3 regions of the Streptomyces sp. BYX5S genome follow, and region 3 is predicted to be linked to each of the others. Evidence: riboswitches for the same ligand, from Rfam matches in the RefSeq annotation. Region 3 holds a riboswitch; each other region holds the start of a gene.
The links. Region 3 has a riboswitch for cobalamin ahead of ACYBSK_RS06610 (prenyltransferase/squalene oxidase repeat-containing protein). Riboswitches for the same ligand answer to the same signal wherever they lie in the genome.
Positions count from the first base shown of each region.

Region 1: linked by a shared signal. The riboswitch ahead of ACYBSK_RS31450 (ribonucleoside-diphosphate reductase subunit alpha) and the one ahead of ACYBSK_RS06610 (prenyltransferase/squalene oxidase repeat-containing protein) in region 3 are both predicted to bind cobalamin.
Region 2: linked by a shared signal. The riboswitch ahead of ACYBSK_RS13130 (ABC transporter substrate-binding protein) and the one ahead of ACYBSK_RS06610 (prenyltransferase/squalene oxidase repeat-containing protein) in region 3 are both predicted to bind cobalamin.

Region 1 is NZ_CM138829.1:6,983,284-6,993,097, forward strand. It holds gene ACYBSK_RS31415 (sugar ABC transporter substrate-binding protein) at 1-413, opposite strand, end outside; gene ACYBSK_RS31420 (GntR family transcriptional regulator) at 755-1,519, shown strand; gene ACYBSK_RS31425 (carbon starvation CstA family protein) at 1,644-3,785, shown strand; gene ACYBSK_RS31430 (YbdD/YjiX family protein) at 3,754-3,957, shown strand; gene ACYBSK_RS31435 (DUF3311 domain-containing protein) at 4,084-4,341, shown strand; gene mctP (monocarboxylate uptake permease MctP) at 4,338-5,966, shown strand; gene ACYBSK_RS31445 (GNAT family N-acetyltransferase) at 6,071-6,571, shown strand; cobalamin riboswitch at 6,680-6,810, shown strand; gene ACYBSK_RS31450 (ribonucleoside-diphosphate reductase subunit alpha) at 6,932-9,307, shown strand; gene ACYBSK_RS31455 (ribonucleotide-diphosphate reductase subunit beta) at 9,307-9,814, shown strand, end outside.
Region 2 is NZ_CM138829.1:2,874,795-2,884,608, forward strand. It holds gene ACYBSK_RS13105 (metallophosphoesterase) at 1-666, opposite strand, end outside; gene ACYBSK_RS13110 (PIG-L family deacetylase) at 816-1,649, opposite strand; gene ACYBSK_RS13115 ((2Fe-2S)-binding protein) at 1,817-2,521, shown strand; gene ACYBSK_RS13120 (ABC transporter ATP-binding protein) at 2,546-3,337, opposite strand; gene ACYBSK_RS13125 (FecCD family ABC transporter permease) at 3,334-4,440, opposite strand; gene ACYBSK_RS13130 (ABC transporter substrate-binding protein) at 4,437-5,468, opposite strand; cobalamin riboswitch at 5,499-5,625, opposite strand; gene ACYBSK_RS13135 (hypothetical protein) at 5,703-6,380, shown strand; gene ACYBSK_RS13140 (PepSY-associated TM helix domain-containing protein) at 6,489-7,916, shown strand; gene ACYBSK_RS13145 (VOC family protein) at 7,944-8,285, opposite strand; gene ACYBSK_RS13150 (hypothetical protein) at 8,619-8,813, opposite strand; gene ACYBSK_RS13155 (glycosyltransferase family 2 protein) at 8,847-9,814, opposite strand, start outside.
Region 3 is NZ_CM138829.1:1,477,296-1,487,109, forward strand. It holds gene ACYBSK_RS06610 (prenyltransferase/squalene oxidase repeat-containing protein) at 1-1,225, opposite strand, end outside; adenosylcobalamin-variant (AdoCbl-variant) riboswitch at 1,328-1,403, opposite strand; gene ACYBSK_RS06615 (MBL fold metallo-hydrolase) at 1,619-2,677, opposite strand; gene ACYBSK_RS06620 (aldehyde dehydrogenase) at 2,866-4,332, shown strand; gene ACYBSK_RS06625 (ferredoxin) at 4,335-4,568, shown strand; gene ACYBSK_RS06630 (TetR family transcriptional regulator) at 4,693-5,391, opposite strand; gene ACYBSK_RS06635 (glycosyltransferase family 4 protein) at 5,568-6,905, shown strand; gene ACYBSK_RS06640 (class I SAM-dependent methyltransferase) at 6,899-7,639, shown strand; gene ACYBSK_RS06645 (prenyltransferase/squalene oxidase repeat-containing protein) at 7,636-8,706, shown strand; gene ACYBSK_RS06650 (hypothetical protein) at 8,899-9,195, opposite strand; gene ACYBSK_RS06655 (hypothetical protein) at 9,286-9,814, shown strand, end outside.

The sequences.
Region 1 (9,814 bases), 5.5 Mb from region 3:
GAACAGGTGTCCGCGAGGCCCTTGATCCACGAGTCGCTGTTGTCGTACTTCTTGGGGTCGATCTCGGCGAGCGCCCCGTTGAGGATGTACTGCATGGTCTCGGTGTTGCCGAGCTCGACGACGTCCGGGAACTTGTCCCCGCCCAGGGCGGTGTCGAGCTTCTTGGCCTTGTCCGCCCACTGCTGGTAGGAGACGTTGACCTTGACCTTCGGGTACTTCTTCTTGAACTGCGCGTTGACGTCCTTGACCAGCTCGGGCCAGGTGCTCTGCGCGTCGACCATCAGCCAGACCGTGACGTCGCCGGTGCGGTCCTTCGGGTCCTTGCCGGCGTTGCTGTCACTGCCGCCCCCACAGGCCGCGACCGCGGACATCATGGCCGCGACACCTACGGCCGCTATGAGCTTGCGCTTCATGTCACCCTCCTCAGGGATGCCTGCAACCCCCCACCCACAGCGATGACATACGGCGAGCACACGTCTGTGTACGCGGATACGGCTGATGGGACTGGGACCTGATCTTTAATGGTGTAGACCAGTACGGGGAGCTTGGCCCAGACCAATTGGGCTGTCAAGGGTGGCCGAGAAAGGTCTCCGCGTCCGTTATCGGAACGACATCCGAGACGCATCCGCCGGACAGGGCAGGGGCGTTGAGGCCGTCCGCCGCACCCCGGCGGGTGGACTAGACCAGACGCCCACCGGGCGGTATAAGGAGGGGTCACGGAGTCGCGTGGGCACCGGAGCCGGGAAGGCGGAGCATGAGCACCGACGTCAGCAGTGCGGAGAACGAGAGCGGGGCGCCCGTCCGTACCGCACGCGTGCCCAAGTACTACCGCCTGAAGAAGCACCTGCTCGACATGACGGAGACGCTGCCGCCGGGCACCCCGGTGCCGCCCGAGCGCACGCTGGCCGCCGAGTTCGACACCTCCCGCACCACGGTCCGCCAGGCGCTCCAGGAGCTCGTCGTCGAGGGCCGCCTCGAACGCATCCAGGGCAAGGGCACCTTCGTCGCCAAGCCCAAGGTCTCCCAGGCGCTGCAACTCACCTCGTACACCGAGGACATGCGGGCCCAGGGCCTGGAGCCGACCTCGCAGCTGCTCGACATCGGCTACGTCACCGCCGACGACACCCTCGCCGGACTGCTCGACATCACCGCCGGCGGCCGCGTCCTGCGCATCGAGCGGCTCCGCCTCGCGAGCGGCGAGCCGATGGCCATCGAGACCACGCACCTGTCGGCCAAGCGCTTCCCGGCGCTGCGCCGCAGCCTCGCCAAGTACACCTCCCTCTACACGGCGCTCGCCGAGGTCTACGACGTACGGCTCGCCGAGGCCGAGGAGACCATCGAGACCTCGCTCGCCACGCCGCGCGAGGCGGGCCTGCTCGGCACGGACGTGGGCCTGCCGATGCTGATGCTCTCCCGCCACTCGATCGACGGCTCGGGCCGGCCGGTGGAGTGGGTGCGCTCGGTGTACCGCGGGGACCGGTACAAGTTCGTGGCGCGCCTCAAGCGGCCGACTGAATGAGCGTCAATTCCCTTGCCCCGCAGCGCACATAACGGAGTAGACGCTTTCCCGTACGCGGTGTAGCGCGGCTCACATTTCTGGCTTACGGTCCTCCCGTCATCGCATGGACGGGGAGGACAGATCGGTGCGTACCGCGTCTCCTAGAACCATCATCCTGTGGACCGTGGTCGCCCTCGTGGGCGCGGCCGGCTGGTCCGTACTCGCCCTCTCCCGCGGCGAGGAGGTCTCCGCCGCCTGGATGGTGGCCGCCGCCCTCGGGACGTACGCCATCGCCTACCGCTTCTACGCGAAGTTCATCGCGTACAAGGTCCTGAAGGTCGACGCGAAACGGGCCACGCCCGCCGAGCGGCTCAACAACGGCATCGACTACCACCCGACCGACCGGCGCGTGCTGCTCGGCCACCACTTCGCCGCCATCGCGGGGGCCGGGCCGCTGGTCGGGCCGGTGCTCGCGGCGCAGATGGGGTATCTGCCGGGCACCATCTGGATCATCGTCGGCGTGATCTTCGCGGGCGCCGTGCAGGACATGGTGGTGCTGTTCTTCTCGACGCGGCGCGACGGGCGTTCGCTCGGGCAGATGGCACGCGAGGAGATCGGCCCGTTCGGCGGGGCCGCCGCGCTGGTCGCCGCCTTCGCCATCATGATCATCCTGCTCGGCGTGCTCGCCCTCGTCGTGGTGAACGCGCTCGCCGAGTCGCCGTGGGGCACCTTCTCCATCGCGATGACCATCCCGATCGCCCTGCTCATGGGCTTCTATCTGCGCGTACTGCGCCCCGGACGGGTGTCCGAGGTGTCGCTCATCGGGGTGGCGCTGCTGCTGCTCGCGCTGGTCGCCGGGCGCTGGGTCGCCGAGTCCTCGTGGGCGGACGCCTTCACGCTCGCGCCGTCGACGCTCGTGATCTGGATGGTGGCCTACGGGTTCGTCGCCTCGGTCCTGCCCGTGTGGATGCTGCTCGCACCGCGCGACTACCTGTCGACGTTCATGAAGCTCGGCACCATCGCGCTGCTCGCCATCGGAGTCGTCGTCGCGCTTCCGACGCTGAAGATGGACGCGGTCACCGACTTCGCCTCGCGCGGCGACGGGCCGGTCTTCGCGGGCTCGCTCTTCCCGTTCGTCTTCATCACCATCGCGTGCGGCGCGCTCTCCGGCTTCCACGCGCTGATCTCCTCCGGTACGACGCCGAAGATGATCCAGAAGGAGACGCAGGTCCGGATGATCGGCTACGGCTCCATGCTGATGGAGTCGTCGGTGGCCGTGATGGCGCTCGTCGCCGCGTCGATCATCGACCCCGGCCTGTACTTCGCGATGAACGCGCCCGCCGGCGTCATCGGCGACAGCGTGCAGTCCGCGTCCCAGGCCGTGGCGAACTTCGGGTACTCGATCACCCCGGCCGAACTCGCGCAGGCCGCCAAGAACGTCGAGGAAGCGAGCCTGCTGTCCCGCACGGGCGGCGCGCCGACCCTCGCCGTCGGCGTCTCGGAGATCTTCTCGCAGGTCACCGGCGGCGGGATGCGCTCCTTCTGGTACCACTTCGCGATCATGTTCGAGGCGCTGTTCATCCTGACCGCGCTCGACGCGGGCACGCGCGTGGGGCGGTTCATGCTCCAGGACATGCTCGGCAACGTCTACAAGCCCTTCAAGAACGTGAGTTGGAAGCCGGGCCTGCTGCTCACCAGCGCCGTCGTCGTCGGCCTGTGGGGCTACTTCCTGTGGGTCGGCGTGCACGAGCCGCTCGGCGGGATCAACCAGCTCTTCCCGATCTTCGGCATCTCCAACCAGCTGCTCGCGGCGGTCGCCCTCGCCGTCTGCACGACGCTCCTGGTGAAGTCGGGGCGGCTCAAGTGGGCCTGGATCACCGGCGTTCCGCTGATCTGGGACGTCGTCGTGACGCTCACGGCCAGCTGGCAGAAGGTGTTCTCCTCCGACCCGCGCGTCGGCTTCTTCCAGCAGCGCTCCAACTACCAGGACGCCATCGACGCGGGCAAGATCCTGCCGCCCGCGAAGAGCATGGACGACATGCACACCGTGGTCACCAACTCCACGGTGGACGGCGTCCTTTCGGCCGCGCTCGCGCTCCTCATCGTGGTGGTCGTCCTCGACGCGCTGCGGGTATGCGTGAAGCACGTACGGAACCCGCAGGCGTCGAAGCTGAGCGAGGCCCCGTACGTCGAGTCCACGCTGGTGGCCCCGGCCGGGCTCGTTCCCACGCAGGCGGAGAAGGCGGAGGCGCGCGATGCCGGCGTCGGCAGTGCTACGGGTGGCTAGGTATGTGCGCTGGTTCGTCCGGGAGTTGACGGACGAGAGCGCCTACGAGCGGTACGTGGCGCACCTCGGGGAGACCCACCCGGGTGCGCCCGCGCCCTCGCGGCGCGAGTTCGAGCGCATGCGGACGGACCGCCAGGAATCGGATCCGCGACAGGGGTTCCGCTGCTGCTGAACCGGCCCGTCTACGTATCCGTTATCCGGACAGGGGTTCCGTAGATCAAGACTCTCGCTTAGATTTCCCGGGCGTTAAACCTGAGGTAAGTGGGATCTCTGATCAGCGAGGGGAACGGGTCCGCGAATGTCCGATGCGCCTGAAGTGAAACAACCGGTGGTCACGCCGGTCCGCGTGATCATTGCACTCTGTCTGGTCGCACCGTTCGTCGCGATGCTCTGGGTCAGCTCCTACGCCAAGGTCGAACCGACCTTCATCGGCATCCCGTTCTTCTACTGGTACCAGATGCTCTGGGTGCTCATCTCGACCGCGCTCACCATGATCGCGTACAAGCTGTGGCAGCGCGATCAGCGTGCCCGCAAGTCTGCTGGAGGCCAGGCGTGAACGGCGGCGTCAACGGTGTCGCGCTCACCGTCTTCATCATCTTCTTCGTGGCCGTCACGGTCATGGGCTTCCTCGCCGCGCGCTGGCGGAAGGCCGAGAACGAGGCCTCGCTCGACGAATGGGGCCTGGGCGGACGGTCGTTCGGCACCTGGATCACCTGGTTCCTGCTCGGCGGCGACCTCTACACGGCGTACACGTTCGTCGCCGTCCCCGCCGCGATCTACGCCGCCGGAGCCTCCGGCTTCTTCGCGGTCCCGTACACGATCCTCGTGTACCCGCTGATCTTCACCTTCCTGCCGCGCCTGTGGTCGGTCTCCCACCGGCACGGATACGTCACGACCTCCGACTTCGTCCGCGGCCGCTTCGGCTCCAAGGGGCTCTCGCTCGCGGTCGCCGTCACCGGCATCCTCGCCACGATGCCCTACATCGCGCTCCAACTGGTCGGCATCCAGGCCGTCCTGGACGTGATGGGCGTCGGCGGCGGCGAGAACACCAACTGGTTCATCAAGGACCTGCCGCTGCTGCTCGCCTTCGGCGTGCTCGCCGCGTACACGTACTCCTCGGGCCTGCGCGCCCCCGCGCTGATCGCGTTCGTCAAGGACACCCTGATCTACCTCGTGATCGCGGTGGCCATCATCTACATCCCGATCAAGCTGGGCGGCTTCGACAACATCTTCGCCGCGGCGAGCGACAAGTTCGACGCCGCGAACGAGGCGGCGGGCAAGCCGGTCGCCGGACTCGCGCCGGGCTCCTCCGGCACGTGGACGTACGCGACGCTCGCGCTCGGCTCCGCGCTCGCGCTGTTCATGTACCCGCACTCGATCACGGCGACCCTGTCCTCCAAGAGCCGCGACGTGATTCGCCGCAACACCACGATCCTGCCGCTGTACTCGCTGATGCTGGGCCTGCTCGCGCTGCTCGGGTTCATGGCGATCGCCGCCGGGATCAAGGTGCAGAACGGGCAGCTGGCGATCCCGCAGCTGTTCGAGGACATGTTCCCGGACTGGTTCACGGGCGTCGCGTTCGCCGCCATCGGCATCGGCGCGCTGGTCCCCGCGGCCATCATGTCCATCGCCGCGGCGAACCTGTTCACGCGCAACATCTACAAGGACTTCATCAAGCCGGACGCGACGCCCGCGCAGGAGACCAAGGTCTCCAAGCTGGTCTCGCTCCTGGTGAAGGTGGGCGCGCTGGCCTTCGTCCTCACCATGGACAAGACCGTCGCGATCAACTTCCAGCTGCTGGGCGGCATCTGGATCCTCCAGACGATGCCCGCCCTCGTCGGCGGCCTGTTCACCCGCTGGTTCCACCGCTGGGCGCTGCTCGCCGGCTGGGCGGTCGGCATGCTGTACGGCACGCTCGCCGCGTACGGCGTGGCCTCCCCGACGCAGAAGCACTTCGGCGGCTCCTCGGCGGAGATCCCCGGCATCGGTGAGATCGGCTACATCGGCCTCACGGCATTCGTCCTCAACGTCGTCGTCACCGTCGTCATGACCTTCGTCCTGCGGGCGGTCAAGGCCCCGGACGGCATCGACGAGACGTCCCCCGAGGACTACACGGCCGACGCGGGCGACAAGGGCGTCCAGGTCGACCTGCCGACGGTCGGCGCCGGCTCCGGCCACTGACGACGCGCACGCGCACGCGTCGGGCCCCTCCACGGCGGAGGGGCCCGACGCGTTTTCCGGGAAAGCGTTGCGGGCGCGGCCGGACGTCGCGTAACCATGACCTCGTGATCAGAACTGTGCGCCCCGAAGAGTACGACGTCCTCGGCGAGTTGAGCGCCCGCGCCTATCTCGGCAGCGGCCTCCTCGCGTTCGGCGACGACGACTGGTACGCCGCCGAGCTGCGCGACGTCGAGAAGCGCGCACGGCAGGCCGAGGTGCTCGTCGCGGAGGACCCCGAGGGCCGGGTCGTCGGCGGCGTCACGTACGTTCCCTCGCACGACCACCCGTACGCGGAGGTGTCCCGCCCCGGCGAGGCCGAGTTCCGGATGCTCGCGGTGGCGGTCGAGGCGCGCGGCAAGGGCGTCGGCGAGGCGCTCGTACGGGCCGTGATCGAGCGGGCGCGGGCGGCCGGGAAGCAGGCCCTGGTGCTGTGCACGCAGCCCGTGGCGACCTCCTCGCACCGGCTGTACGAGCGCCTCGGCTTCACGCGGGTCCCGGAGCGGGACTGGGAGCCGGTCCCGGAAGTGCTGCTGCGGGCGTACGAGTTGAAGCTGTCCGACGGCTGAGGTCCGTCACGCGCCGGGCCCACCTCGTGACGCACCGCACTCACCTCCGGACTCACCTCCGGACACGCCGACACACAAGATATGGGGCTGAAGCACAAGCCCGACACAACATGTATGCTCGCTCTCGCTGTCGCCGCAGGGGAATCCGGTGCGAATCCGGAACTGTCCCGCAACGGTGTGCGTAGGCGTACAAAACCGCCCGCGCGAGTCCGATGACCTGTCGACGGTACGCCCGAGCCGTCCGGCTTGGGCGTCGACGACGTCCGGGCCTCGCGGAAAGGGCCGGTGGACGAGGGCCCGTGCGCCCGCGCTGCCACCACCTCCCCGCAGGCCCCGAGCCGAGCGAGGGAGAGCCTCCACGTGACCATCGCGCCCGCTGATCCTGCTTCAGCCACGGTCGATGCCGCTGCCGATGCCCCGGGCACCGCGCTGCTGCGCACGCTGACCGAGCTGACCGCCGACCTCCCCGACGCCGACCCCGGCAGAATCGCCACGGCCGCCCTGCGCGGGCGCTCGGCGCGGGCCGACGAGGCCGAGCTGCGCGATCTCGCCACGGAGGCCGCGGCCGGCCTGATCTCCGAGGACCCGGCCTACTCCCGGCTCGCCGCCCGCCTGCTCACCCGCGCCATCGCCGCCGAAGCCGCCTCCCAGGGCGTCACCCGGTTCACCGAATCCGTCGCCGTCGGCCACCGCGAGGGCCTGATCGCGGACCGCACGGCCGAGTTCGTCCGCGTGCACGGCGCCCGCCTCGACGCCCTCGTCGACCCGGCAGGCGACGACCGCTTCGGCTACTTCGGCCTGCGCACCCTGCACAGCCGCTACCTGCTGCGCCACCCCCTCACCCGGCACGTCGTCGAGACCCCGCAGCACTTCATGCTGCGCGTGGCCTGCGGTCTCGCCGAGGACGACTCCGTCCGCGCGCTCGACGAGGTGGCCGCCCTGTACGGCCTGATGAGCCGCCTCGACTACCTGCCCTCCTCCCCCACCCTCTTCAACTCCGGCACCCGCCACCCCCAGATGTCGAGCTGCTACCTCCTCGACTCCCCGCTCGACGAGCTCGACTCGATCTACGACCGCTACCACCAGGTGGCCCGCCTCTCCAAGCACGCGGGCGGCATCGGCCTCTCGTACTCCCGCATCCGCAGCCGGGGCTCGCTGATCCGCGGCACGAACGGCCACTCCAACGGCATCGTCCCCTTCCTCAAGACGCTCGACGCGTCGGTGGCGGCGGTGAACCAGGGCGGCCGCCGCAAGGGCGCCGCCGCGGTCTACCTGGAGACCTGGCACTCCGACATCGAGGAGTTCCTGGAGCTGCGCGACAACACCGGCGAGGACGCGCGCCGCACCCACAACCTCAACCTCGCGCACTGGATCCCGGACGAGTTCATGCGCCGCGTGAACGCCGACCAGCCGTGGTCGCTGTTCTCCCCGGCCGACGTGCCCGAACTGGTCGACCTGTGGGGCGAGGAGTTCGACGCCGCGTACCGCAAGGCCGAGGCGGAGGGGAAGGCGCAGAAGCAGATCCCCGCCCGCGAGCTGTACGGCCGCATGATGCGCACCCTCGCGCAGACCGGCAACGGCTGGCTCACCTTCAAGGACGCCGCCAACCGCACCGCCAACCAGACGGCGGAGCCCGGCCACACGGTGCACTCCTCCAACCTCTGCACGGAGATCCTGGAGGTGACGGACGACGGGGAGACGGCCGTCTGCAACCTGGGCTCGGTGAACCTCGGCGCCTTCGTGGACACCCGGACGCAGGACATCGACTGGGCGCGCCTCGACGAGACCGTCCACACGGCCGTCACCTTCCTCGACCGCGTCGTCGACATCAACTTCTACCCGACCGAGCAGGCGGGCCGCTCCAACGCCCGCTGGCGCCCCGTCGGCCTCGGCGCGATGGGCCTCCAGGACGTCTTCTTCAAGCTGCGCCTGCCCTTCGACTCGCCGCAGGCCCGCGCCCTGTCCACGCGGATCCAGGAGCGCATCATGCTCGCCGCGTACGAGGCGTCCGCCGACCTCGCCGAGCGCAACGGCCCGCTGCCCGCCTGGGAGAAGACCCGGACCGCGCGCGGCGTGCTGCACCCCGACCACTACGACGTACAGCTGACGTGGCCGGAGCGCTGGGCGGCGCTGCGCGAACGCATCGCGTCGGTCGGCATGCGCAACTCCCTCCTGCTCGCCATCGCGCCGACGGCCACGATCGCCTCCATCGCCGGCGTCTACGAGTGCATCGAGCCGCAGGTCTCCAACCTGTTCAAGCGGGAGACGCTCTCCGGCGAGTTCCTCCAGATCAACGGGTACCTGATCGACGAGCTGAAGAAGCTCGGCGTCTGGGACGCCCAGACCCGCGAGGCGCTGCGCGAGTCCAACGGCTCGGTGCAGGGCTTCACCTGGGTCCCCGAGGAGGTACGCGCCCTCTACCGCACGGCCTGGGAGATCCCCCAGCGCGGCCTCATCGACATGGCGGCGGCCCGCACCCCGTTCCTCGACCAGGCCCAGTCCCTGAACCTGTTCATGGAGACGCCGACCATCGGCAAGCTCTCCTCGATGTACGCGTACGCCTGGAAGTCGGGCCTGAAGACGACGTACTACCTGCGCTCGCGCCCCGCGACGCGCATCGCACGGGCGGCCGGCAACAGCACCGTCCCCGCCCAGACCGCGACCCCGGCGACCCCGGACCCCGACGCGGTCGCCTGCTCCCTGGAAAACCCCGAGTCCTGCGAGGCCTGTCAGTGATGACCACTTCTTCTTCGGACAAGAACCTGCTCGACCCGGGCTTCGAACTGACCCTGCGCCCCATGCGCTACCCGGACTTCTACGAGCGCTACCGCGACGCCATCAAGAACACGTGGACGGTGGAGGAGGTCGACCTCCACTCGGACGTCGCCGACCTCGCGAAGCTGTCGCCGGGCGAGCAGCACATGATCGGCCGCCTGGTCGCGTTCTTCGCGACGGGCGACTCGATCGTCGCCAACAACCTCGTCCTCACCCTCTACAAGCACATCAACTCCCCCGAGGCGCGCCTCTACCTGTCCCGCCAGCTCTTCGAGGAGGCCGTGCACGTCCAGTTCTACTTGACGCTGCTCGACACCTACCTCCCCGACCCGGACGACCGGGCGGCGGCGTTCGCGGCGGTGGAGAACATCCCGTCGATCCGCGAGAAGGCCCAGTTCTGCTTCAAGTGGATGGACTCGGTCGAGGAGATGGACCGCCTGGAGTCCCAGGCCGACCGCCGCCGCTTCC
Region 2 (9,814 bases), 1.4 Mb from region 3:
GCGGCGGCGTTCGGCCGTGCCGTCCGCGATGTCACCGGTGTGGCAGACCAGGTCCGCCTCCAGCGTGTTGGCCGTCTCGCACATCCGCGCCGACCAGCGGGCGCGGTCGAGTGGACCGTAATGGGTGTCGGTGATCAGGACGACCCGGATGCCGTCCAACCCGGCGCCCAGGCGCGGCAGTTGTACGTCGAGGCGTCGCACGCGCGGCACGCGGCGGGCCTCGACGTACCCCCAGCCGAGCAGCACGGCGGTCACGCCGAGGACGGCCCAGGTGACCAGGCGCGCCCGGTCCTGACCGTCGCCGACGCCCGCCACGGCCAGGGCGAGCCGCAGCAGGACGCCGAGCAGCACGGACCACGTGAACAGCACCCAACTCCCGCCCAGCAGCGAGTCACCGACGATCGCCGCCCGGTCCCGCTGACGGCGGCCGTGGCCGCGCGTCATCGCCAGCGGCATGGTGACCAGCCCGACGGCGAACAGCGCGGTGCCGGTCACGGTGACGGGAAGCGGCCAGTGCTGGCCGCCGTACAGGAGGACCCAGCACGGCACGGCCCACAGCAGGAACGGGGCGATCAGAGGGATGTAGCGCATCAGGCGCCGCACTCGGCTCGGCGGCGCGCCGTGCGCTCCGCTGTCGGCGGATCGGGTGTCGCTGGTCTCGGTCACGCTTCGCCTCCTGAGGATCTCCGGCGACCTTCTGAGCTTCTCCGGCGACCCGAGATTACGTCCTGCCCCCGGACCGGCCTCACTCCCGGCGGGCGACGGCCGCCCCGCCCCCCGACGGCGTCCAAGGAAGAGGCGAGCCTGCGGCAGTCCTAGCGCAGCCCTGCGAACAGGTCGTCCTCGGGGAGCGGGGCGCCCGTGGAGTCCTGGACGCGGACGAAGGTCTCCACGCCCATGAACTCGCCGAACCGCTCCTTGCCCATCTTGAGGAAGAAGATGTTCTCGCCCTGACTGGCGTGCGCGGCCAGGGCGTCGAACTTCTGGCCGCTGAACGCGGTCGTGTCCACCCACGTGGTGATCTCGTCGTCGGGCAGCCCGATCTCGGCCATCGCGGCGGCCTCGGCGGGGTCCGGCTCCGGCATGTCCGGGTGGAACTCGCGCATGATCTCGCCGAACCGCTGCATCCCCGAGCGCGGCATCGTCGTCCAGTACACCTTCGGCGTCAGATCGGTCAGCTCCACCGCCGCCATCGTGATGCGGTGCGCCTGAATGTGGTCGGGGTGGCCGTAGAAACCGTTCTCGTCATAGGTGACGACCACATCAGGACGGTAGTGCCGCATCAGCTCCGCGAGGCGGGCGGCACCCTTCTCCACGGGGGTCTGCCAGAAGGAATCGGGCGCCTCGTTGCTCGGCCAGCCGATCATCCCGGAGTCGGCGTAGTCCAGCATCTCCAGGTCGCTGATCTTCAGGGCCTCGCAGCTCGCCTCCAGCTCCTGACGGCGCATCGCGGCGACGGCCGCCGGGTCGTGGCCGGGCTCACCCGGCTTCACACCTCCCGGCCCGTCACCGCAGCCGCCGTCGGTACAGGTCACGAGCACCGTACGGAAGCCTTCCGCCGCATACCGCGCGAGGACGCCTCCGGTGCTGGTGGCCTCGTCGTCGGGGTGGGCGTGCACGGCCATGAGCGTCAAAGGGCGTTCGGTCATGAAACAGTCCTCCTGCGGGAATGTCGTTCGGTCGGGCGGGGCGCGGTGCACGCACCAGGACCCCCGGCTGATGCAACCGCGCAGGCCGGGCCAAGTGTTCCCGGTGCGGCGGATTGGTCGTCCGGGGCGTCCTGCCGTCCGGGAGCCGGGAGCTGGGGAGGGCGTGCGTGAGTGAGAAGGCGGGTGCGGTGGACCAGGACGATACGGCGTGGGCGTTGCGCGAGGTGGGCCGGCTCGGCGGGTTCTTCGTCCTACCCACGACCGCGGAGGCGAGAGGCCCGTCGCTGGGCGGCGCCCGCGCCTCGGCCCGGTTCGCCGCCCTCGCCGCGTCGGTCACCACCCGCTACGCCACCGACGAGGCCCGCATCGGCGTCTCCATCGCCCACCTGGGGCTCGCCGCGCGCCTGTGGTCCCCCGTCATGGCCTGCGCCCTGCTGCACGGCGTCGTTCCTGACCTGAGCGGCCTGCGCTGGGCGGACGACGAAGGGTCCGCGCTGTGTCTCCCCGATCCGACCGGCACGGCCGTCAGCGGGACCGGGGCCGTCGACGCGATGTACGAACAGGTGGACGCGGTGCTGCGGCCCGTGGAGCGCGGCCTGACCATGAAGATCGCGCCGCGGCTGCTGGACGGGAACGTGGCGTCGGCGCTCGTGGGCACGGCCTCCGTGCTCTACCGGGCCCGCCCCGACCTGGGCGAACCGATCGTGCGCTGCACGAAGGAGCTGCTGGGGCGGGGCCGGTTGCGGGGCACCGGGGAGCTCGTGGGCGGGGACGGGCCGGGGCGCGTTCCGGCGTTCCGGCGGCGCAGCTGCTGTCTGTACTACCGGGTGCCCGGCGGCTCGAAGTGCGGTGACTGCTGCCTCGCCGACTGACGCGGCAGCAGCCGACCCCGCGCCTCAGCCCGCCGGGCCCCCGTCGTCCGGCAGGTACGTGACCTGCGGCCTGCGCGTGCGCGGATGGACGGCGACCTCGGCCGCCACCTCGTAGACCTCGGACAGGAGCCCGGGGGTGAGGACCTCGACCGGCGGGCCCGCGGCGACGACCGCCCCGGCGCGCAGCACGTACAGGCGGTCGCAGTAGTGGGCCGCCAGGTTGAGGTCGTGGAGGGCCACCAGGACCGTCGCGGGCAGCCGGCGCAGCGCGGAGAGGATCTCCAACTGATGCCGGATGTCGAGGTGGTTGGTGGGTTCGTCCAGGACCAGGAGGGACGGCTGCTGGGCCAACGCCCGTGCGATCAGGACGCGTTGGCGTTCGCCGCCGGAGAGCCGGTCGAAGGGGCGCTCGGCCAGCGCGACGGCGTCGACGGACGTGAGTGCCGCGTCGATCAGCGCCGCGTCCCGCGCGGTGTCGCCCGCCAGTAGCCGCTTGTGCGGGGCGCGGCCCATCGCGACGACCTCACGCACCGTCAGATCCACGTCCGCGCCCGCGTCCTGCACGACGGCGGCCACGGTCCGGGCCACGTGGCGCACCGGCAGCGCCCACGCGTCGGCGCCGGCCACCCGTACCGTCCCCGCGTCCGGGCGCAGCACCCGGTAGACGGCGCGCAGCAGCGTGGACTTGCCGCTGCCGTTCGGGCCGACGAGACCGATGGTCTCGCCCGGCCGGGCGGTCAGCGAGACGTCGTCGACGAGCCGCCGCGCGCCCGCGCTCAGCGTGACGCCCTCGACGTGGAGTTCGGCCGCGGTCATCCGACACCTCCCGCGTCCCGGCGGCGGGCGTCCCGCCGCATCAGCCACAGGAAGAACGGGCCGCCGCACAGCGCCGTCAGCACCCCGACGGGGATCTCCATCGGCGCGGCCACCGTACGGGCCGCGATGTCCGCCCACACCAGGAAGACCGCACCGCCGAGCGCCGCCGTCGGCAGCACCCGCCGGTGGTCGCCGCCGACGAGCAGCCGCACGATGTGCGGCAGCATCAGGCCGACGAAGCCGATCGGCCCGGCCGCCGCCACCAGGACACCGGTGACGAGCGACACCAGCACGAACATGCGGGCGCGGAAGCGGGCCACGTCCAGGCCCATCGTCGTCGCGGCCTCCTCGCCCGCGAGCAGCAGGTTCAGGTTCGGCGCCTGCACCATGAGCACACCCGTGCCGAGGAGCAGGACGAGCCCCGGCAGCCACAGCGTCCCCCAGCTCACCCCGCCCAGACCGCCCAGCGTCCACGCGAGCACGGTCCGCGCCTCGTTGCCGCGGTCCGTGGTGAGCAGCAGGAGGTTGAGCAGCGCGCTGAGGACGGACGCGACCGCGACTCCGGACAGGATCAGCCGGCCGGAGGTGATGCGGCCGCCGGTGCGGGCGGTGGCGTAGACGAGGACGAGCGCCCCGAGCGCGCCCGCGAACGCGGACACCGGCAGCGACAGCGCCCCGAACACGCCGATCCCGAACACGAGGACCGCGACCGCGCCGAGCGAGGCACCCGAGGAGACGCCGAGCAGATACGGCTCGGCCAGCGGATTGCGCACCAGGGCCTGAAGCGCCGTGCCGACGACCGCGAGACCGGCGCCGGTCACCGCGCCGAGCAGGACGCGCGGCGCCCGCACGTCCAGCACGATCGTCTCCCGCGCCCGCGACCAGTCCCCGGCGCCCCACCAGTCGGCGCCCAGGGCGTGCGTGACGATGCCCCACACCTGACCGGGCGGCACCCGCACCGAACCGATGGCGACTCCCGCGGTGAGCGACACGAGGAGCAGCGCCGTGAGCAGGACCAGGGTGGCGGTGAGCCGCGCGCCCTGACCGAAACGCCGTTGCCGCGTGACCGTCCGCGGCTCGTCGACCGCTGCGGTGGCCGTCACGCGAAGCTCTCCGGGTGCAGCCCGCGCGCCAGGTCCTCGACCGCGTACGCGGACCGGACACCGACCAGCGTCGCGGTCAGCGGCAGCACGACGAACCGTTTGTTCTTGATGGCGGGTACGTCCGCGAGGGCGGGCTGCGCGAGCAGGTACCGCTTCTTCTGCTCCACGCTCTTGTCGCCCGCGTAGTCGTAGATCGCGATCACTTCGGGCCTGCGCTCGACGACCTGCTCCCACGACACGTCGCCGAACACGTCGTCCAGATCGGCGAACACGTTGCGCCCGCCCGCCTGTTGGATCAGCTGGGTGCCGAGGCCCCGGCCGCCCGCGGTGAACGCCGACTTGTCGCCGCTGTCGTACACGAACACGGGGACGTCCGGGGCGTCCTCGACGGCGGCGGCCGCCTTCGCGACCCGGCGCCGCAGCTCGGAGACGAGGGCGTCGGCGCGCTCGGAGACACCGAAGATCCGGCCGAGGGTGCGTATCTCGGCGTAGGTGTCGCGCATGGTGACGTTCTTGCCGCCGCAGTACTCGCGGTTGAGGTACGTGTCGATGCCCGCGTCGGCGAACGTGGCGCGCGAGCGGCCCTCCTTCTCGTCGAAGGCGCTCGCATAGCCGCCGTAGACGAAGTCGGGCTCCGCCTCCAGCACCTTCTCGAACGAGGGCGCCTTCCTTGCCAGTTCGGGTACGGAGGCGAAGTCCTCGCGCAGGTCCGGCAGGACGGCGGAGTCGGGGAACGCCGTGCCGACCATGCGGCCTCGCAGGCCGAGGGAGAGCAGGAGTTCCGCCGGATGCTGATGGATGGTCACCACGCGCGACGGCGGCTTGTCGTACGTCGTGGTGACGCCGCAGTTGTCGACGGTGACGGGGAAGCCCTTGGCGGCCGCGGCCTTCGGGCGGTTGTCGGCGCTCCCGGAGTCCGGCCCGGAGGGGCCGCAGCCGGCGGTCAGTACGGTCGCCGACAGTGCGGCGACCGTGGCCGCGACACGGGCGAAGCGAGAGCGATGGGGACGGCTGGAACCGTCGTACACGTGAAGCCTCCTACGGAGTCCGCGCTCCTCGGAATGGGCCCGCGACGGACCAGTGGCCTGACTTCCGGGAGGGCGCGGACGCGCGCTTCCCGGTCACAGTGGCGGGACCGTGCCGGATTCGCACCGGCTTCCTGTCATCCGTCGCGGCGATGACCTGCTGATCCTATGCAGCGGCTGACCAAAGACAAAGACAAGGCAAACTGGCGCTCGCCCTGATGCCAAGATGGGGCGGCCATGACTTCAGGCTGGGGTGCCCGCGCCGGACGGGCCGCGATGTTCGCGGCCGTCTGCGTGCTGCTCACGGCGCTGGGGCACACGCTCATGTCGGGCGCGGCGATGCCGTGGTGGGCGCTGGGCGCGGCGTTCGCGGTCACCGGTGCGGTGGCCTGCGGCGCGGCCGGGAGGGAGCGGGGGCTCCTGCCGGTGGTGGGCCTGGCCGTGGTGGCGCAGGGGGCGCTTCACCTGTTCTTCTCGTGGGCGCAAGGGGGTACTGCCGCGCACGCGCACGGTGCGGGTGGCGGGGGCATGTCCGGGATGGGGCACGCCGCACATGACATGGGCGGCATGACGGGTTCGGGCATGTCGCCGACGGACATGTCGCCGACGGACATGTCCGCCACGCACATGTCGCTGACGGACACCTCCTCGGTCGGCATGTTCCTGGCCCACCTGCTCGCCGCCGTGCTGAGCGGGCTCTGGCTCGCGTACGGGGAGCGGGCCGCGTTCCGGGTCGCGCGGGCCGTCGTCCGCCGTATCGCCGCGCCCCTGAGGCTTCCGCTGCGGGTCCCGACTCCGCCGCACCGCCCCCGCATGCCTCTGCGACGCACGCGGCGCGACCGCGCACCGCGTGTCCTCCTCCTCGCGGACACGATCACCTCCAGAGGGCCACCCGCACGGGACGCTGTCGCCTGACGACAGCCGGTTCGAGTCCCATGCACCCCTTGCACCGGATCCGGTGCGCCCAGGGCCGCGCAGGCCCGCGCCCGGACTCCGTGCTGCCCAAAACACTGGAGGACCACGTTGTCCGTCACCTCAGAACCACGCCCCGCTGAAGAGAGCCCGCAGGCTCCGCCACCCGGCCGGACGACCGTCAGGTCGGCGGCGTCGTCACTGCGCCCGCTGGTGCGCCGACTGCACTTCTACGCAGGGGTGTTCGTCGCCCCGTTCCTGCTGGTCGCCGCCGTCACGGGGCTGCTCTACGCGGGCTCGTTCCAGGCCGAGAAGATCGTGTACGCGCATGAACTGAGGGTTCCCGTCGGCGAGTCCGAGCTGCCGGTCGCCGATCAGGTGGCCGCCGCCCGCACGGCACACCCGGAGGGCGAGGTGAGCGCCGTGCGGCCGTCGCCCGAGGCCGGGGCGACGACGCGGGTGATGCTCTCCGGCGTCGCGGGAGTCGACGCGGGCCATACGCTCGCGGTGTTCGTGAACCCGTACAACGGCGAGGTGCGCGGCGCCCTCGAACAGTACGGGTCGACGGGTGCGCTGCCGCTGCGCACCTGGATCGACGAGTTCCACCGCGACCTCCACCTCGGTCAAGTCGGCCGCCTGTACAGCGAGTTCGCGGCGAGCTGGATGTGGGTGATCGCCGGTGGCGGCCTCGTCCTCTGGTTCGGGCGGCGCCGGGCGCGCCGCGCGATCCGTGGCACGACCGGGCGCGGGCGGACGCTGTCGTTGCACGGGACGGTGGGGGTCTGGGCGGCGCTCGGCCTCTTCTTCCTGTCCGCGACGGGGCTGACCTGGTCGACGTACGCGGGAGCCAACATCGCCGACCTGCGCGAGGCGCTGAACCAGACGACGCCGACCGTCTCCGCGGCCGCGGCGTCCGGTGGGGAGCACGCGGGGCACGACACGGTCGGCGCGGCCCCGGGTTCCGGGGCCGGCGCGGGCGGTGCCGATGTCGGGGTGAACGCGGTGCTGAAGGCGGCGCGGGCCGAGGGCCTTTCGGACCCCGTGGAGATCGTCCCGCCCGCCGACGCCTCCTCGGCGTACGTCGTGCAGCAGATCCAGCGGAGCTGGCCGGAGAAGCAGGACGCCGTCGCCGTCGACCCGGCGAGCGGTGAGGTCACGGACGTGGTGCGGTTCGCCGACTACCCGGTGCTGGCCAAGCTGTCCCGCTGGGGCATCGACCTGCACACCGGCAACCTCTTCGGCCTCGTCAACCAGATCGCCCTCGCCGCGCTCGCCCTCGCGGTGGTGCTGCTCGTCGTGTGGGGGTACCGCATGTGGTGGCAGCGCGGGCGCGGCTCCGCCTTCGGCCGGCCGCTGCGCCGCGGCGCGTGGCAGGACGTACCGCCGTACGTCCTGGTCCCGCTGATGGCGGCGGTCGCCCTGCTCGGCTACTTCGTACCGCTGCTGGGCATCCCGCTGGCGGCGTTCCTGCTGTGCGACATCGCGCTCGGTGAGATCGCGTACCGGCGCGGCAGGCGCACCTACAAGCCGCTCGGCTGACAGCGGCCGGTGGGGCGGCCCGCCGCGTCAGGCCGCCCCACCGCCGAAGCTGATCTCGTTGCCGTCCGCGTCGCGGTAGTTCACCCGCCTGACGCCGCCGTCGAACGTCTCGCGCCCCACCGGCTCGATGCCGCGCCGCGTGACCTCGTCGACGCGCACGTCGAGATCCTCGACGAACGACAGCACCAGAGCGTGCCCGGCGCGCTCCGCGTCCTCCACGATGTAGATGTACCGGTGCTCCGCCACCTCCCACACCGCCTCGATGTCGTTCGGCAGAAACGACGGCGGCTTCCCGAAGAACCGCTCGTACCACGGCAGCGCCGCGGCGTAATCGCTGACGGGAATGCCCGCGAACAGATCCAGGGCCACGTCGTCCTCCAGGTGCGGTCGAAATCGCGCGGTGAATGTCCTGTACTGGTGACTTCCGTCGCCGCGAAAGTTCATCGGTAGGGGAGTCCGATGACCGCCTCCGACGCCTGGACCACCATCGAAGACTGGCTGCGCCGCAACGCACCGGCCACCTTCGCCTCGGGCGCGACGACGGCGCGTCCTTTACGAAGGAGGCGGCGTTCGCCGGTCTCGGGGGCCTGCTCCGGGCCGCCGCCGATGCCCTGCGCACCTCCTGCTTCCTGGTCTGGGGGCAGTGGGAGCCGTACGTGGACGGTGACGGGTTTCTGGAGTGGCGGGAAGCGGGGGAGCAGGTCAGTGCGGTCCCGGGCCGAGGTCCTTGCCGGCGATGACCGGGCTGAGGGTGCGCAGGGCGAGGCCGGCGGCTATCAGGGTGAGGCAGGCGACGACGAGGCCGAGGACGGCGAGGGGGCTGAGGGAGCCGGTCATGGCGAGGGTGCCGGTGCCCGCGCCGCCGAGCATGGCGGCGCTGGTGGGGTTTGCGTACATCAGGGCAACTCCTTTGTGGGTGGGGGGTGGGTGCTACGTCGCGATCCAGTGGGCCTCGCGGCGCAGTGCCAGGTCGATCAGGGAGCGAACGAAGACGGCCTGGCGGAAGACGTCGTAGAGCAGCTCCGGGATCAGGGGCAGCGCGAGGAGCGTGGCCCGCCAGCCGAGGCGCCGTACGGTCAGGGTCCGTTCGACGACGAAGATCAGCATGATCGAGGTCCAGAAGAGGGACAGGCCGCCCCAGCCGACGAGGGTGAGGTTCAGGACCGCGTAGAGGAAGAAGAGGAAGAGGGCGAGGGCGCCGATGCCGAGCATGATCTGCTGGCCGAAGTACTTGCGGGTGACCGGCGTCCAGCCGTAGTCCCGCAGGTTCTCCAGGGCGCCGCGCTGCCAGCGCAGCCGCTGGTGCCACAGCTTGCCGAGCGACGGCATGACCTCGGTGACCAGCCAGCAGCCGTCCGGGGAGACGGTGCGGTACCCGAGCGTCTTGACGGCCTTGGTGATCTCGTCGTCCTCGGTGAGGGAGGCGAGGGAGTAGTACGCGTCGCCGCCCCCGATGACGCCGTCCAGGCGGGCCCGGCGCACCTCGCGCAGGACGCCCGCGCGGAACAGGCTGCCGGTCCCGGTGAGGACGACGGCCTCGTTGTGCTTGCGGCGGATCTCCAGGGCGTAGCGCTGGTACTCCATGCGCTGCAACTGGCCGAGGAGGCCGCCGCCGGGCTCACCGTAGAAGATGCCGCCGACCGCGCCGACCGTCTCGTCCTCCATGGCCTCCGCCGCCCACTCCACGAACTCGGGGTTGAGCACCGTGTCCGCGTCCTGCACGAGCACCAGGTCGTCGTCGGTGAGACCGGTCAGCAGGGGCGCGAGCGCCTGGTTGAGGGCGCCGGCCTTCTTGTCCTTGTTGTCCGTGGGCACGAACACCTCGGCACCGCAGTAGTCGGCGATCTTCGCGGTGCGGTCCGTGCAGTTGTCGGCGACGACGACGATGCGGTCCGGAC
Region 3 (9,814 bases):
GCTGCTGCTTCTTCCGGCCGCTGAACAGGAAGCCGGCGCCCACGGCGGCGATGAACATCACGCCGATGATCCACCAGTTGGTGCCGCTGCCGCCGTCGTCCTTCTTCTCGTCGGAGTCGGAGGCGGACGACGTGGTGGAGGCGGGCTCGGGGCCGGTCTTGTCGAGCGCGCTCACCAGGTCCGTGCCGCCGAAGTCGCGGGGGTCGTTGCCGGTGGCGTGCGCGGCGAAGATCAGCTCGGCGTAGGCGGCGGGGCCGGTCTGCGCGGCCCAGTCCTTCGCGTTCTTCTCCAGCCAGGCGTACGAGTTCTTGGTGGCCTTGATGCCCTCGGCCGCGGCGACGGCGGTGACCGCGTCGGCGGTGTTGCCGTAGTCGGGCTGGTCGGTGGCGCCGGCCAGCTGCGACTTCAGGTACAGGTGGGTGTCGAGCTGGTTCTGGAGGTACACGGCGCCGTTGTGCGCCACGGTCTCGGCGCTCTTGCCGTCCTCGCAGGTGTACGCGTCCGGGGCCGTGCCCTTGCCGGGCGCGAAACCGGTGCCGAGGGCGCCGAGCACGCCCGCGGCGGTGGCGTCGGCGTTCGCGGCGAGCTCGCCCTTCTTGTCGGGCTGGTAGGCGAGGGCGCCGCCGTCCTTGCCCTTGGCGCAGGGCAGGGCGAGCGCGGCGAGGGCGTCGGCGCCGGTCCTGCCCTTGCCGGACTTCACCTCGGTGGGCTTCTCGCCGGCCGCGGTGAGGGCGCCGATGGCGACGGACGTGGAGTTCGCGTCGCTGTCCGTGCCGGGGCTGTAGCCCCAGCCGCCGTCGGCGTTCTGGTTCTTCTTCAGCCAGTCGACGCCCTTGGCGATCTCGCCGTCGCGGCCGCCGACCGCGGCGAGGGCCTGGACGGCGGCCGCGGTGCTGTTGCTGTCGATCTTCGTCTTGCTGTTGCAGGGCTCGGTGGGCTTGGCCCGGAAGGCGGCGAACCCGCCGTTCTCGCACTGCTGGCCGGCCAGCCAGTCGACCGCCTTCGCGGCCGGCTTCACGCCCACGGTGTCCTGGGCCACGAGGGCGAGGGACTGGCGCCAGACGCCGTCGTACGTGGGGTCGCTCTTGCCGTAGAGGCCCGAGGGGACGACCACCTTCGGCGAGGGGGAGGCACTGTCCGCACCGTCGGCGAACGCGGCGTGCGCGCTCACGGCGCCGATCGCGACGGTCGCGGCGATGAGCGCGGCGCTGCGGCGAATGTTCATGGTGGGGCGGGTGCCTCTCCCTGCGGGGAGCGGGGTGGCGCGGCACGTGAGGGTGCCGGGCGGCTCCGCTCCGTATTCCTCGACGGTGCTGGGCCGAGCGCGTACGTATGAGGCATTCCGGCTGTGACGGTTGCGGGTCAGCGCCGGATTCGCACCGGCTTCCCCTCGTACGTACGTACTGACGACGTCCTCACTGTACCCGGCACCGCGCCCCACCCCCGGGGCTCCGCCCCGGACCCCGCTCCTCAAGCGCCGGAGGGGCTGAAAGATCGGGGCTCTGCCCCGGACCCCGCTCCTCAAGCGCCGGAGGGGCTGGATATGGGGCGCCGGAGGGGTAGGGGGTGGGACGTCGGAGGGGGAGGAGGTGGGGCGCCGGAGAGGGAGGGGGTGGGGTCAGGGGGTGGTGACGTAGGTGGTGGGGGTGGTGCCGGGGACCTGTTCCACGCGGCCCGACTTCTCCAGGCGGCGCAGATGCGCCTCCGCTTCCGAGACGGCGATGGTGCGGGAGCCGTAGGGGATCTGGGACCAGGGGCGGTTCCACTCCATGCGTTCGGCGAGCTGCCAGGGGGTGAGGGGAGTGGTGAGGAGGGTGAGGAGGCCGGTGAGGCGGTCCTCGTGGTGGGCCAGCAGCTCCGTCACGCGCGCGGGCGCGTCCGCGAAGGCGTGCTGATGCGCCGGAAGGACCTCCGCCGGGTCCAGGCGCCCCACCCGCTCCAGGGAGTCGAGGTAGTCGCCGAGCGGGTCGGTCACGGTGGCGTCGTCCGGGTCCTCGTACAGGCCGATGTGCGGGGTGATCCCCGGGAGCATGTGGTCCCCGGAGAAGAGGCGGCCGTTGCCCGCACGCCCCGAGGGGTGCTCCTCCTCCAGGTGCAGGCACACGTGCCCGGGAGTGTGGCCCGGCGTCCAGATCGCGCGCAGCCGCCGCCCCGGCAGGTCGAGGAGGTCGCCGGGGGTGATGGTGCGGTCGGGCAAGGCCGGTGAGAATCCAGGGAGTTGGCGCGGTTTCCCGGAGTCGCGGGCCGCGAGGAGCGGGGCCACGTGGTCCTCCGGCGCCCCGGCCGCCGCCAGCTTCGCGGCCATGAAGGCGTACCACCGCTCCGGCCGGTTCTCGCGCGTGCGCCGTACCACCGCCACGTCCGCCTCGTGCATCGCGATCCACGCCCCGGACGCCTCCCGCACCTTCCCCGACAGGCCGTGGTGGTCCGGGTGGTGATGGGTGATCAGGACACCGGTGAGTTCGGCGACATCGGTGCCGCAGGCCGTGAGGCCGTCGGTCAGGGTGTCCCAGGACGTCGGGTCGTCCCAGCCGGTGTCGATGAGGACGGGCCCGGCGTCCGTGTCGACGAGGTAGACGAGGGTGAAGCCGAGAGGGTTGTCGGGGATCGGTACGCGGATGCTCTGCACGCCCCCGCCGTGATCGGTCACCTGCGTCGTCTCCGGCGCCTTCGTCATCGGGCTCCCTCCACCGGTGCGGTGTTCCAGCCGAACTTCCGCCACTGTACGGGAAGTTGTAGAACTTGTTTCAATGGTCGCCCCGGCGAACCGTATCCCGCGTCCCCGCACCACCCTTCCGGATCGTTACTAGAACTGGTATCAGTTCTGAAACACCGTCAGAAATGTCGTGCGTGAGGATGCCAGCCATGACCGAGCTCGTGGAACACGGACAGCTGTTCATCGGCGGGGAGTTGACCGACCCGCTCGGCAAGGACGTCATCGAGGTGGTCTCCCCGCACACCGGAGAGGTCTTCGGCAGGGTGCCGCACGCCGCGCCCGCCGACGTCGACCGCGCGGTGGCCGTCGCCCGCCGCGCCTTCGAGGACGGCCCCTGGCCGCGGATGAGCCTCGACGAGCGCATCGAGGTCGTGACGAGGATCAAGGACGCGTTCGCCGTCCGGCACGAGGAGATCGCCCGCGTCATCAGCAGCGAGAACGGCACCCCGTACACCTCCGGCGTCATGGTGCAGGCGCTCGCCGCGATGATGGTCTGGGACTCCGCGATCAACGTCGCCCGCGGCTTCACGTACGAGGAGACCCGCGACGGCGCCCTCGGCAAGCTCCTCGTACGGCGCGAGCCGGTGGGCGTGGTCGCGGCGATCGTGCCGTGGAACGTCCCGCAGTTCACCGCCGCCGCCAAGCTCGCGCCCGCGCTGCTCGCCGGCAACCCGGTGATCCTCAAGACCTCGCCGGAGACACCGCTCGACGCGTACATCCTCGCGGAGATCGCCACCGAGGCCGGGCTGCCGGAGGGGGTGCTGTCCATCCTCTCCGCCGACCGCGAGGTCAGCGAGTACCTGGTCGGGCACCCCGGCGTCGACAAGGTCTCCTTCACCGGGTCCGTGCCCGCGGGCAAGCGCGTCATGGAGGTCGCCGCGCGCAACCTCACCCGCGTCACCCTCGAACTCGGCGGCAAGTCCGCGGCCGTGGTCCTGGAGGACGCCGACGCGAGCGCCGCGGTCTCCGGGATCGTCCCCTTCGCCTGGATGATCAACGGGCAGGCGTGCGTGGCGCAGACCCGCATCCTCGTGCCGCGTTCGCGCTACGACGAGTTCGCCGACGCGTTCGCCGGGGCGGCCTCCGCGCTCAAGGTCGGCGACCCGCTCGACCCGGCGACCGAGGTCGGCCCGCTCGTCGCCGAGCGGCAGCAGCGGCGCTCGCTCGACTACATCCGCGTCGGTCAGGACGAGGGCGCGAAGATCCTCACGGGCGGGGGCGTGCCGAAGGGGTTCGAGCAGGGCTGGTACGTCGAGCCGACGCTCTTCGGCGACGTCGACAACTCGATGCGCATCGCCCGCGAGGAGATCTTCGGCCCGGTCATCTGCCTGCTGCCGTACGGCGACGAGGCGGAGGCCGTGAAGATCGCGAACGACTCCGAGTACGGCCTCAGCGGCAGCGTCTGGACGGCGGACACGGCGCACGGGGTGGAGATCGCGCGGCAGGTGCGCACGGGCACGTACAGCGTGAACACGTTCAGCCTCGACATGCTCGGTCCGTTCGGGGGCTACAAGAACTCCGGGCTCGGGCGGGAGTTCGGGCCCGAGGGGTACGGGGAGTACTTCGAGCACAAGATGATCCATCTGCCGGCGGGGTACGAGCCGGAGGCGATCTGACGATGGGCGACCGGTGGCATGTCGAGGTCGACCGGAGCGTGTGCATCGGGTCGGCGATGTGTGTGAACACGGCGCCGGACGGGTTCCGGCTCGACAGCGCGAGGCAGTCGCATCCGGTGGAGGCGGACGGGGATGCGAATGAGCGGGTGCTGGCGGCGGCGGAGGGGTGTCCGGTCGAGGCGATCACGCTCACGCTCGCCGACACGGGTGAGGTCGTCTTCCCGCCGGAGGATTAGGGCGGGGGCGGGCCCCGGTCTTCTGAGCCCCTGCGGCGATTGAGCAGGCCCTTCAAGCCCCTGCGGCGATTGAGCAGACGGCTCCGTGGCCGATGCCGCGGGGCTCCGCCCCGGACCCCGCTGCTCAAACGCCGCAGGGGCTATGAGTAGCCCCGCCGGCGATTGAGGCGCCGGGTCCGGGGCGGAGCCCCGGGGTGTGGGTTACGGACGGCGGGGGGGCGGAGAGGTCGATCAGGCGGCAGACCATTTCGATGTCGATCTTGACCTGGGCGATGGAGGCCCGCCCCGACAACCAGGTGATGAGCGCGGAGTGCCACGTGTGCTCGATGACCCGCACCGCCGAAAGCTGCTCCGGCGTCGGATCATCGAGCTCCATCGCGTCCAGGATGATCGCCGTGGTCTGCCGCGACACCTGGTCCACCTCCGGGCTCACGCTGCGGTCCGCGAACGTCAGCGCCCGCACCATCGCATCCGCGAGATGCGGCTCCCGCTGCAACGCCCGGAACGCCCGCATCAACGTCTCCGCCACCCGCTCCGACGGAGACTCCCCGGCCGGGGGCCGCTTCCGCACCGTGGTGTGCATGTGCTGGAGCTGGTCCTGCATCGTGGCGACGAGGAGGTGCACCTTGCTGGGGAAGTAGCGGTACAGCGTGCCGAGCGCGACCTGGGACGACTCGGCGACCTCCCGCATCTGCACCGCGTCGAACCCGCCCCGCGCCGCGAGCTGCGCGCTGGCGTGCAGGATCCGGCGGCGCCTGGCCTCCTGACGCTCAGTGAGCGCGGGGGCGGAGCGGGTGGCGGTTCTGGCGTCCGGAGCTGTCATCAGAAGGCTTTCCGTGTCCCGTGGAGCCCGCCGTGGCGTGAATCACCTGATCCACCCCTTACAGCCTGGCTACCTGCCGGTAGATTCGATGCTCTTGAACGATCAAGTCTGAAACTTGTTCTAGATTAGCGTCCCACGTAGTGTCCACGGGCAAGCAGGAAGAAGGGTGGCCTGGAGTGACCGCGGAGTCCTTGCGTATCGCTCTCCTCACGTACAAAGGCAACCCGTTCTGTGGTGGTCAGGGAGTGTATGTCCGGCATCTGTCGCGTGAGCTGGCGCGACTCGGGCACCGCGTGGAGGTCATCGGCTCCCAGCCGTACCCCGTGCTCGACGAGGCCGGCGCGGACGGGGCGCCGACCGGGCTCTCGCTCACCGAGCTGCCCAGCCTCGACCTGTACCGCAGCCCCGACCCCTTCCGCACGCCGAAGCGCGACGAGTTCCGCGACTGGATCGACGCCGTCGAGTTCGCCGCCATGCGCACCGGCGGCTTCCCGGAGCCGCTGACGTTCTCGCTGCGCGCCCGCCGCCATCTACGGGCAAGACGCGGCGAGTTCGACGTCGTGCACGACAACCAGACGCTCGGGTACGGGCTCCTCGGGGGCATCGGCGCCCCGCTCGTCACCACCATCCACCACCCCATCACCGTGGACCGGCAGCTGGAGCTGGACGCCGCCGAGAACTGGCAGCAGCGGATGTCCAAGCGCCGCTGGTACGCGTTCACACGCATGCAGAAGCGGGTCGCCCGCCGCCTGCCGTCCGTGGTCACCGTCTCCGGCACCTCCCGCGACGAGATCGTCCAGCACCTCGGCGTGCGCCCCGGACGCATCAACGTCGTGCACATCGGCGCCGACACCGACCTGTTCTCGCCGGACCCGGCCGTGCCGGAGGTGCCGGGCCGGATCGTGACGACCTCCAGCGCCGACGTACCGCTCAAGGGCCTCGTGTACCTCGTCGAGGCGCTCGCCAAGGTGCGGGCCGAGCAGCCCGACGCGCACCTCGTCGTCGTCGGCAAGCGGCCCGAGGAAGGCCCCGTCGCGGGAGCCATCGCGCGCTACGGCCTCGAAGGCGCCGTCGAGTTCGTCAAGGGCATCACCGACCAGGAACTCGTCGACCTCGTGCGCTCCGCGCAGGTCGCCTGCGTGCCCTCCCTCTATGAGGGGTTCTCGCTGCCCGCCGCCGAGGCCATGGCCACCGGCACCCCGCTCGTCGCCACCACCGGCGGCGCCATCCCCGAGGTCGCGGGTCGCGACGGCGAGACCTGCCTGGCCGTGCCGACCGGCGACGCGGGCGCCCTCGCCGGGGCCCTCGGCCGGCTCCTCGGCGACCGTGAGCTGCGCGCCCGGCTCGGCGCCGACGGCCGCGCCCGGGTCCTGGAGCGCTTCACGTGGGCCCGTGCCGCGCAGGGCACCGCCGAGCTCTACCGCGAGGCGATGGAGGCCGCGCCGCGGCCGACTCGCCCCGTACGCACCGAAGTTGTCACCGAAACCCCCCAGGAAAGCAGGGCCACGTGCTGACCGTCGACTTCACCCGTTTCCCGCTCGCCGCGGGCGACCGCGTCCTCGATCTCGGGTGCGGGGCCGGACGGCACGCGTTCGAGTGCTACCGGCGCGGGGCGCAGGTCGTCGCCCTCGACCAGAACGCCGAGGAAATCGCCGAGGTCGCCAAGTGGTTCGCCGCGATGAAGGAGGCGGGGGAGGCCCCGGCCGGTGCCACCGCGACCGCCATGGAGGGGGACGCGCTCCAACTCCCCTTCCCCGACGAGTCGTTCGACGTCGTCATCATCAGTGAGGTCATGGAGCACATACCCGACGACAAGGGTGTGCTCGCCGAGATGGTGCGCGTGCTGAAGCCGGGCGGCCGGATCGCGGTCACCGTGCCGCGCTACGGGCCCGAGAAGGTGTGCTGGGCGCTGTCCGACGCGTACCACGAGGTCGAGGGCGGCCACATCCGCATCTACAAGGCCGACGAGCTCCTCGGCAGGATGCGCGAGGCGGGCCTCAAGCCGTACGGCACCCACCACGCGCACGCGCTGCACGCCCCGTACTGGTGGCTCAAGTGCGCCTTCGGCGTCGACAACGACAAGGCGCTGCCGGTGCGGGCGTACCACAAGCTGCTCGTCTGGGACATCATGAAGAAGCCCGCGCTGACGCGGGTCGCCGAAGGACTCCTCAACCCCGTCGTCGGCAAGAGCTTCGTCGCGTACGCCACGAAGCCGCACCTCCCGAAGGCCGACGGGGCCGCTGAGTGAGCAGCCCGGAGCGGACCGAACTCCTCGTACTGCCCGGTGTGCTGACGGCCGATCAGGCCGCGCGGACCGTCGCCGGGATCCTCGGCATCCAGCGGCCGGACGGGGCGATCCCCTGGTTCCGGGGGCACCACCTCGACCCGTGGGACCACACCGAGGTCGCCATGGCGCTCGACGTGGCGGGCGAGCACGAGGCCGCGGCGCGGGCCTACGAGTGGCTGGCCCGTCACCAGAACGAGGACGGCTCCTGGTACGCCGCCTACCGCGACGGCGACCCGCGGGACGTCACGGACCGGGGCCGCGAGTCCAACTTCGTCGCGTACATCGCCGTCGGCGTCTGGCACCACTACCTGTCCACCGGCGACGACACCTTCCTCGACCGCATGTGGCCGGCCGTGTGCGCGGCGACGGAGTTCGTCCTGCGCCTCCAGCAGCCCGGCGGCCAGATCGGCTGGAAGCGCGAGGACGACGGGACGCCGGTCAACGACGCGCTCCTGACGGGCAGTTCGTCGATCCACCACGCGCTGCGCTGCGCGCTCGCCATCGCCGAGCAGCGCGAAGAGCCGCAGCCCGACTGGGAGTTGGCGCTCGGCGCGCTCCGGCACGCGATCCGCAGCCACCCCGAGCGGTTCCTCGACAAGAACCGCTACTCGATGGACTGGTACTACCCGGTCCTCGGCGGCGCCCTGCGCGGCACCGAGGCCAAGGCCCGCATCGAGGCCGACTGGGACCGCTTCGTGGTCCCCGGCCTCGGCGTGCGCTGCGTCGTCCCCAACCCGTGGGTGACCGGCGGCGAGAGCGCCGAACTCGTCCTCGCGCTCTGGGCGATGGGCGAGTCCGACCGGGCCCTGGAGATCCTCCAGAACATCCAGCACCTGCGCGACCCGGAGTCGGGCCTGTACTGGACGGGTTACGTCTTCGACGACCAGGCCGTCTGGCCGGAGGAACTCACCACCTGGACCGCCGGTTCGGTCCTCCTCGCGGTGGCGGCCCTCGGCGGCGACGAAGCCACGTGCTCCGTGTTCGGCGGCGGCGCGCTCCCGACGGGCGTCGACCCCGGCTGCTGCTAGTAGCGGCGCAGTCGGTTCGCCAGGGCGTGGCCGACGAAGAGGTAGACGACGGCCGCCAGGCCGTAGCCGGCCACGACGCGCGCCCAGCTCTCGTCGAACGTGCTGTGTCTTCTGGGGGGTGCCCCCAGACCCCCGGGTCGTGCGACCGGCGGGGTGGCGGGGGCGCTGCCGGTGCGGCGGTTGGACGGTGGGTCAGTAGCGGCGCAGCCGGTTCGCCAGGGCGTGGCCGACGAAGAGGTAGACGACGGCCGCTAGGCCGTAGCCGGCCACGACGCGCGCCCAGCTCTCGTCGAACGTGAACAGGTCGTAGGACCAGCCCGCCAGCCAGGCGGACGTGTCGTGGACGACCTGGACCAGGTCGTTGCCCCGGTTCGCGTCCAGTAGGTACATCAGGATCCACAGGCCGAGGATCAGGGCCAGTACGTCGGCGACGATGACGACGACCCTGGCCGCTTCGCTGGTGCCTCGATAGTGCCGATTCGCAGACATGTTCCTCCGCATGTCCCCGCCGCCCGCGTCCAAACCCGTACGGGCCCGCCCCGGTGGCGCAGGCGCCAGCGCCGGTCAATGCTGCCACCAGTGCAACTCCAGCCCCGGAGGTACGCGGTGGTCTCCCGTTCCCCCCTGTCCCTACGACGTCTGCTCACGGCCCTGCTGCTGTGCGGCGCGCTGCTCGCGGGCACGACCGCGTGCGGCTCCGACAGCGATTCGGCGGACGCCACGAAGGCGTCGGCGAGCGCCACCTCGACGGCCGAGAAGCAGAAGTTCGCCAAGACCCGGTTCGCGGCGAACGCCGGGCTCGCGGCGGGTGCCACCTACCAGTGGATCGTGAAGCCGTACCGCGCGGGCAAGTTCAAGGCGGGCGCCGACGGCCGCCGGTTCGCGCTCGTCAAGGCGGGCCTCGCGGGCGCGTTCACGTACAACCGGCTGAAGGCCGCCGCGAAGAACGCCGAGGGCGATCCGACGCTCTCCAAGGCGGTCGGGCCGCTGTCGGCCGGCATCGCCTCGCTGAAGGGCCTGTCGACCAAGCTGCGCAAGGGCGAGGGCCTCGGCGACGTGACCTCCTCCTTCGACGAGGTCATCAACGGCGTCAAGGACGCGGGCAAGA